DNA from 2 places in the Limnohabitans sp. TS-CS-82 genome. Region 2 is predicted to be linked to the other one. Evidence: riboswitches for the same ligand, from Rfam matches in the RefSeq annotation. Region 2 holds a riboswitch; the other holds the start of a gene.
The links. Region 2 has a riboswitch for glycine ahead of C5F52_RS24450 (D-amino acid dehydrogenase). Riboswitches for the same ligand answer to the same signal wherever they lie in the genome.
Positions count from the first base shown of each region.

Region 1: it holds a riboswitch for glycine, as region 2 does, so the genes downstream of both, C5F52_RS23160 (D-amino acid dehydrogenase) here and C5F52_RS24450 (D-amino acid dehydrogenase) in region 2, are expected to answer to the same signal.

Region 1 covers NZ_PTQX01000014.1:152,465-156,221, forward strand. Annotated here, with positions in the region: gene C5F52_RS23155 (PPK2 family polyphosphate kinase) at 1-564, shown strand, start outside; gene C5F52_RS23160 (D-amino acid dehydrogenase) at 541-1,776, opposite strand; glycine riboswitch at 1,949-2,049, opposite strand; gene C5F52_RS23165 (M20 aminoacylase family protein) at 2,080-3,255, opposite strand; gene C5F52_RS23170 (tripartite tricarboxylate transporter substrate binding protein) at 3,257-3,757, opposite strand, start outside.
Region 2 covers NZ_PTQX01000016.1:79,297-83,053, forward strand. Annotated here, with positions in the region: gene C5F52_RS24440 (tripartite tricarboxylate transporter substrate binding protein) at 1-548, shown strand, start outside; gene C5F52_RS24445 (M20 aminoacylase family protein) at 550-1,722, shown strand; glycine riboswitch at 1,750-1,850, shown strand; gene C5F52_RS24450 (D-amino acid dehydrogenase) at 2,021-3,295, shown strand; gene C5F52_RS24455 (FAD-dependent monooxygenase) at 3,493-3,757, opposite strand, start outside.

The DNA.
Region 1 (3,757 bases), on a different contig from region 2:
GTCAGTCCTTTGGGCGTGCGCGCCGAAGCGTTTGGCGCGCCCAGTGAAGAAGAGAAACGGCATGATTTCTTGTGGCGCATCCACCAAAAAGTTCCTGCCTTGGGAGAAATTGCCATCTTCAACCGCAGCCATTACGAGGATGTGTTGGTCACACGGGTGCGTGGTTGGATCGACAAAGAGACGTGGACGCAACGCTTTCAACACATTCGCAACTTCGAAGCCATGCTCCACGACGCGGGTGTGACCGTGCTCAAGTGTTATTTGCATATCTCCAAAAGCGAGCAAAAAAAACGCCTGCAAGCCCGCATGGACGATCCGAGCAAGCAATGGAAATTGCAAGCCTCGGACTTCGAAGACCGCAAGCTCTGGGCCGATTACATGGCGGCCTACCAAGACGCCATGTCCGCGACCAGCACGCCCCTCGCGCCTTGGTACGTCATCCCAGCCGACCACAAGCCATACCGCGATTTGGTCTTGGCCGAGTTGCTGGTGCAAACGTTAGAAGGCATGGCACTGGCCACGCCTGAACCTCAGTTTGATTTATCGACGGTCAAGCTTCGCTGACTCGGCCACGACATTGCCCAGCATGTCGGCCGTGACTGCCGACAGCGTCCAACCCAAGTGGCCATGGCCGGTGTTGTAAAACACGTTGGCAGCTTTACCTCGACCCACGCGCGGCATCATGTTGGGCATCATGGGGCGCAAACCCGCCCATGGCACCACCGAGCGGGTGTTGATGTTGGGGAAGCATTGCTCCACCCACGCGATCAAAGGACGAATGCGGTCGGCGCGAATGTCGCGGTCAATGCCGTTGAACTCCGCGGTGCCCGCCACACGGAAACGATTCAAGCCCAAACGGCTGGTGACCAACTTGGTTTCATCATCCAACAAACTCACATTGGGTGCGCCAGCTTGGCTCTTTTCATCGTTCAAATTGACGGTGATGGAATAGCCTTTGACGGGGTAAATGTTCACGCGATCGCCGAGTTGGGCTGCGAAGTCGCGGCTGGCCACGCCTGCGCAAATCACCACGCCATCAAAGGTATGCACACTGGGGGCGGCGGCTTGCTGCGTCACGGTGACCACGGCTTGCTGGCCACTGGTCTGCACCGATGTCACCTCTTGGCCGTACAAGGTGCGCACACCCAAACGCTCTGCAGCAGCAGCGAGGCCATGGGTGAATTTGTGAATGTCGCCCGTCGAGTCGCTTTCGGTGAAGTAGCCGCCGTAATACGTGCCTGCCAAGGTCGGTTCAATCGCTTTCATTTCTTCGGGCGAAACAGCACGACGTGGCAAACCGCCTTTGGCCAGCATTTCAGAGACCTTGCCCGCGTGGTCAAACCCCTTTTTGTCGCGGTAAATGTGCAAGATGCCTTCGCGCTTGAGGTCAAAGTCGATGCCCTCTTCTTGCGCCCAAGCAAACAAATGCGCGCGGGCGGCCACGGCCATGCGCGCCGTCTCGACGGTGTTGCGTTCGTAATGGGGCATGGCGGCGATGAACTCGGCAAACCAAGACAGTTTGTGCCAAGTCGGTGCGGGGTTGACCAACAGCGGTGCATCGCTCTTGAGCATCCACTTCAAGCCTTTGAGGATGGTGGACCAATGCGTCCACACCTCAGCGTTGGAGGCCGAGAGCTGGCCACCGTTGGCGAACGAGGTTTCCATCGCGGCGTAGCGATGACGTTCGAACAAGGTCACGGCAAAGCCGCGTTTGGCCAAGGCGTAGGCGGTGGTCACGCCGGTGATGCCGCCGCCAATGACTGCGATTGTTTTCATGAGAAATGAGCTTTCAAAAACGTCGAGGGGTGAAGCGCCAAGCACACAAGCCGCATGCCTAGAGCGCCCCCTCTGTTTCTGGACCTGAGAGATTCACGAACCGCAGGGTGCGGATCGCTTGCTCCTTCGGTGCACTGGCAGACGAATGCGCCAGCAGCTCTTCAGAGATAAATGCGTGTGACCGGTCCCTTTGCCTGAGAGTTTCCGGGGCGGTTGCTCCTTCGGCGCTGCCCAGCACGCGTTGGCGTTGGCAGTCTCTCCCGATCACACGTCGACACGAGGTCGAGTGAATGTCAGATCATTCTAATGAGCGAAAAACTTTTCCGCGAGTGCCACCCAATACGCGGCCCCCGTGGCGATGTTGTCGTCATTGAAGTCGTAGCCGGGGTTGTGCACCATGCACGCGCCCGCGGAGTCGCCGTCACCATTGCCAATGAGCAAGTAGCTGCCGGGTATTTTTTCGAGCATGAAGGCAAAGTCTTCGCTGCCTGTGAGCGCTGGGCCGTGAAGGGTGACGCGCTCAGCGCCCACCAAGTCAAGCGCCACTTGACGCGCAAAGTCGGTCTCAGCCACCGAGTTCACCAGCACGCAGTAGCCGGGTCGCCAATCGATCTCAGCCCTGACACCGAAGCTCTCAGCCTGTGCAGCCACCAAGGCTTTGATGCGCTGCTCTAACAAGCGACGCACCTCGGGGTCCAGCGAACGCACACTGAGCTCCAGGGTCGCCAGCGCCGGAATGACGTTGTTGGCTTGGCCCGCATGCAACGCACCCACCGTGACCACTGCGGTGTGCAGAGGGTCGACGTTGCGCGACACCACCGTTTGCAGCGCCATCACGATAGAAGCCGCAGCCACCAAAGGATCAGCGGCACGGTGCGGCATGGCGCCATGCCCACCTGTGCCGTGAATGCGCAAGGTGACGTAATCGCTGGACGCCATGGCCGCACCATCGCGAAACACAAAGTGCCCCACGGGCGTGCCAGGCATGTTGTGCATGGCAAACACCGCATCGCACGGGTGCTGCTCAAACAAGCCATCGGCCATCATGCGCACGGCGCCACCGCCGCCTTCTTCAGCGGGCTGGAAAATCAAATTCAAAGTGCCATCCCACGTCTGGTCTTGCGCGATGGTTTTAGCCGCCGCCAACAACATGGCGGTGTGACCGTCGTGACCGCAGGCGTGCATCAGGCCCGGTTTGACGCTGGTCCATTCAGCGCCTGTGGCCTCTTGAATTGGCAAGGCATCCATGTCGGCGCGCAGCCCTAGGCGGCGTGCGCTGGTGCCGCGCTTCAAAGTGCCCACCACACCGGTGCCGCCCAAGCCGCGGTGCACGGCATAGCCCCAACTTTCTAACTTGGCGGCGACCAAATCAGAGGTGCGGTGCTCTTCAAACGCCAACTCGGGGTGGCGATGAATGTCGCGGCGCAGTTGAATGAACTCGCCCACCCGGTCTGTCAAGGCATCACGTAAATACGTCATGTCACTGCGGCTGCAAGTTGATCGACTTGGCAATGGCGCGGAACTGCGCCGTGCCATCGACATACGCTTTGCCCACCGCTTGCAGCGACAAAGGCTTGGCCACCAGTTGGCTGTTCGCCTCTAAGCCCGCACGCACGGCGGGGTCGGTCAACGAATCGGTGATGGCTTTGTGAATGGCTTGCACCACGGGTTCAGGTGTTTCTTTTTTCACAAAGTAGCCCGTCCAAATGGTGAAGGTGAAGTTCTTCAAGGACTTGCTTTCTGTGATGGCGGGGTAGTCTTTCACCGACTCCAAACGCTCGCTGTTGAGCATGGCCAACACTTTGAGCTTGCCTTGCTTTTGCAACTCGTCATACGCCTTGCCAAATGGGGCCAAGAAAATATCCACCTGACCGCCCAGCAAATCTTGGTTGGCGGGTGCCGCGCCTTTGTAGGGCACGTGGGTCATTTCAATGTCGGTCACTTTGGACAAGTGCTCGCCCAACAGGTGATAGAACGAGCC
Region 2 (3,757 bases):
AAGAAGCACAAGCCGGTCGCCCCATCACCTACGCCAGCGTTGGGCCTGGCAGTTTTTATCACCTGCTGGGTGAGCACTTGTCCAAAGTGACCAACATTCCCATGACGCATGTGCCCTACAAAGGCGCAGCGCCTGCAAACCAAGATTTGATGGGTAGCCAAGTCGATATCTTTTTGGCCCCCTTTGGTAAGGCTTATGAGGAGTTGCAAAAGCAAGGCAAGCTCAAAGTGCTCGCCATGCTCAACAGCGAGCGCTTGGAGTCGGTCAAAGACTACCCCGCGATCAGCGAAAGCAAGTCACTCAAGAATTTCACCTTCAACATTTGGACAGGCTACTTTGTGAAAAAAGACACGCCTGAACCTGTGGTTCAAGTCATTCACAAAGCGATCACTGATTCGCTGTCAGATCCTGCCGTCAGAAGTGGTCTGGCCGCCAATAGCCAATTGGTTGCCAAGCCTTTGTCCTTGAAGGCTGTGGATAAAGCCTATGTGGATGGCACGGCACAATTCCGCGCCATCGCGAAATCGATCGACTTGCAGCCCCAGTGATATGACCTACTTGCGTGATGCACTGACCGAGCGAGTGGGTGAATTCATCCAACTGCGCCGCGACATCCACCGCCACCCCGAGTTGGCATTTGAAGAGCACCGCACGTCTGACTTGGTCGCTGCCAAGCTAGAGGGCTGGGGCTATGCTGTTCACCGTGGTTTGGGTGGCACAGGTGTGGTGGGCACATTGACGCGAGGGCAAGGCCGCCGCTTAGGCCTGCGCGCGGACATGGATGCACTGCCCATTCAAGAAGCCACAGGCGCTGAATGGTCGAGTGTGAAACCCGGCGTGATGCATGCATGCGGCCACGATGGTCATACCGCTATGCTCTTGGCTGCTGCCAAATCGATTGCGCAAGATGCGTCATTCACCGGCACCTTGAATTTGATTTTTCAACCAGCCGAAGAAGGCGGCGGCGGCGCGGTGCGCATGATGGAGGACGGCCTGTTTGAGCACCACCCATGCGATGCTGTTTTTGCCATGCACAACATGCCAGGCACACCTGCGGGGCACTTTGTGTTTCGTGACGGTGCAGCCATGGCCTCGAGCGACTACGTGACCATCCGCGTGCACGGCACCGGTGGTCATGGAGCCATGCCCCACCGCGCGGCAGACCCCTTGGTAGCGGCATCGTCCATCGTCATGGCGCTGCAAACCATCGTGTCGCGCAACGTCGACCCGCTCGATACGGCCGTCGTCACGGTGGGCGCATTGCATGCAGGTCAAGCCAACAACGTCATTCCTGCGTTGGCCACCCTAGAGCTCAGCGTGCGATCCCTCAACCCAGAGGTGCGACGTTTGTTAGAGCAGCGCATCAAAGCCTTGGTAGCTGCGCAAGCCGAGAGTTTCGGCGTGAGTGCCGATATCGATTGGCGTCCCGGCTACTGTGTGCTGCTGAACTCAAAATCTGAAACAGACTTTGCACGACAAGTGGCGCTTGATTTAGTAGGCTCCGAACGCGTGACCTTGCAAGGCCCAGCCTTGACAGGCAGTGAAGACTTTGCGTTCATGCTCGAAAAAATACCGGGTAGCTATTTACTGATTGGCAACGGTGATGCAGACTCTGCTGGTGCGTGCATGGTGCACAACCCAGGCTACGATTTCAATGACGACAACATTGCCACTGGCGCTGCTTATTGGGTCGCGCTGGTAGAAAGATTTCTGGCAAACTGATATTTGATTTTTACTCGACCTTGTGTCGACATGTCATCGGGAGAGACTGCCAACGCCCAAGCGTGCTGGGCAGCGCCGAAGGAGCAACCGCCCCGGAAACTCTCAGGCAAACGGACCGGTGACATGACCCAACTCTGAAGAGCTGCTGACGCATTCGTCCGTCAGTGCACCGAAGGAGCAAGCGATGGCCGTCACACGCCACCGTGAATCTCTCAGGTCCAAAAACAGAGGGGGCGCTTTGTGTATGCGTGTTTGCATGCCAAAGCTCAACCCTTGACGTTTTGAAAGTTCCTTCATCATGAAAACAATCGCAGTTATTGGCGGCGGCATCACGGGTGTCACAACAGCCTACGCCTTAGCCAAACGCGGCTTTGCCGTGACCTTGTTTGAACGCCATCGCTATGCTGCGATGGAAACCTCGTTTGCGAACGGCGGGCAACTGTCTGCATCCAACGCAGAAGTTTGGACGCATTGGTCCACCATCCTCAAAGGCCTCAAGTGGATGCTCAAAAGTGACGCGCCGCTGCTGGTCAACCCAGCACCTACATGGCACAAACTCTCTTGGTTTGCAGAGTTCATTGCGGCCATGCCCCATTACGAGCGCAACACGGTCGAGACAGCGCGCTTAGCTGTCGCAGCTCGCAAACATTTGTTTGCTTGGGCACAAGAAGAAGGCATTGATTTCGACCTGAAGAAAGAAGGCATCCTCCACATCTACCGCGACAAAAAAGGGTTTGACCATGCAGGCAAAGTGTCAGTCATGCTGGCCAAGGGTGGACTTCCTCGCCATGCCGTGACCCCAGAGGAAATGAAAGCCATCGAGCCCACCTTGGCTGGTACTTACTACGGTGGCTACTTCACCGAAAGCGATGCCACAGGTGACATTCACAAATTCACCAACGGACTCGCCGCTGCGGCAGCACGACTGGGTGTGCACACGCTGTATGGCCAAGATGTGACTTCGGTTCAAAGCAACGGCCAACAAGCCGTCATCACCGTGGCACAAGAGGATGCGTCCCCCTGTGTTCATACCTTTGACAGCGTGGTTGTATGTGCAGGTGTTGCCAGCCGAAACTTTGCAGCTCAGCTGGGCGATCGCGTGAATATTTACCCCGTCAAAGGCTACTCCATCACGGTCAACCTCAACGATGAAGAAAGCCAAATGGGCGCACCCAACGTGAGCTTGCTGGATGACGAAACCAAATTGGTCACCAGCCGCTTAGGCCTCAACCGCTTCCGCGTAGCGGGTACTGCCGAATTCAATGGCATCGACCGTGACATTCGTGCGGACCGCATTCGTCCCTTGGTTGAGTGGGTTGAACAATGCTTCCCCCGCATCAGCACCCGCTCGGTGGTGCCATGGGCTGGCTTGCGACCCATGATGCCCAATATGATGCCGCGCGTAGGCCAGGGCAAAGCCGCCAACGTGTTCTACAACACCGGTCACGGGCACTTGGGCTGGACGCTGTCTGCCGTGACCGCTGAGCTGGTATCAGACACCATCGTCAAAGCATCAGCTCAAACGTCGGTGCAAGCGATGAATTTGCACGCAGCCACTGCTGGCAATCTGTAAGCTGAAAGCACCTTCACCGAACGTTAGAGGTACCTTGTGCATCTCTACCGTTCGGTTTTTTAGCTATGTCAAAGCGCTATATCTAGACCCAATAGACGCATCGCGGGTCTTTCTAAAAGCTACGTTTTCTAAAAAATTACAGAGCGACGGACTGCTGCAGTCAACCCTGGCTCAACTCGTGCTGGGCCAAGAGCTAATCAGCGCAGAACGCCCGCAAAGAAAGCGGACAGTTCCTCATAGCCATCCAACGGCAACACATGCGCCACATATTGGTCAGGACGAACCACCACCATGCAGCCCTTGTCGCGATCGATGCCACGCATGTCAAAAATATCGCCCACACCTTTGTGGTCCACACAGAAAACTTTTGCGTGGTCTTGCAAACCCAGCTTGCCTGTTTTGGGCTTGAGCAACGAGGGCATGTGTTCGTAAGCGAGCTGATCGAAGGTTTGTTGAAACACG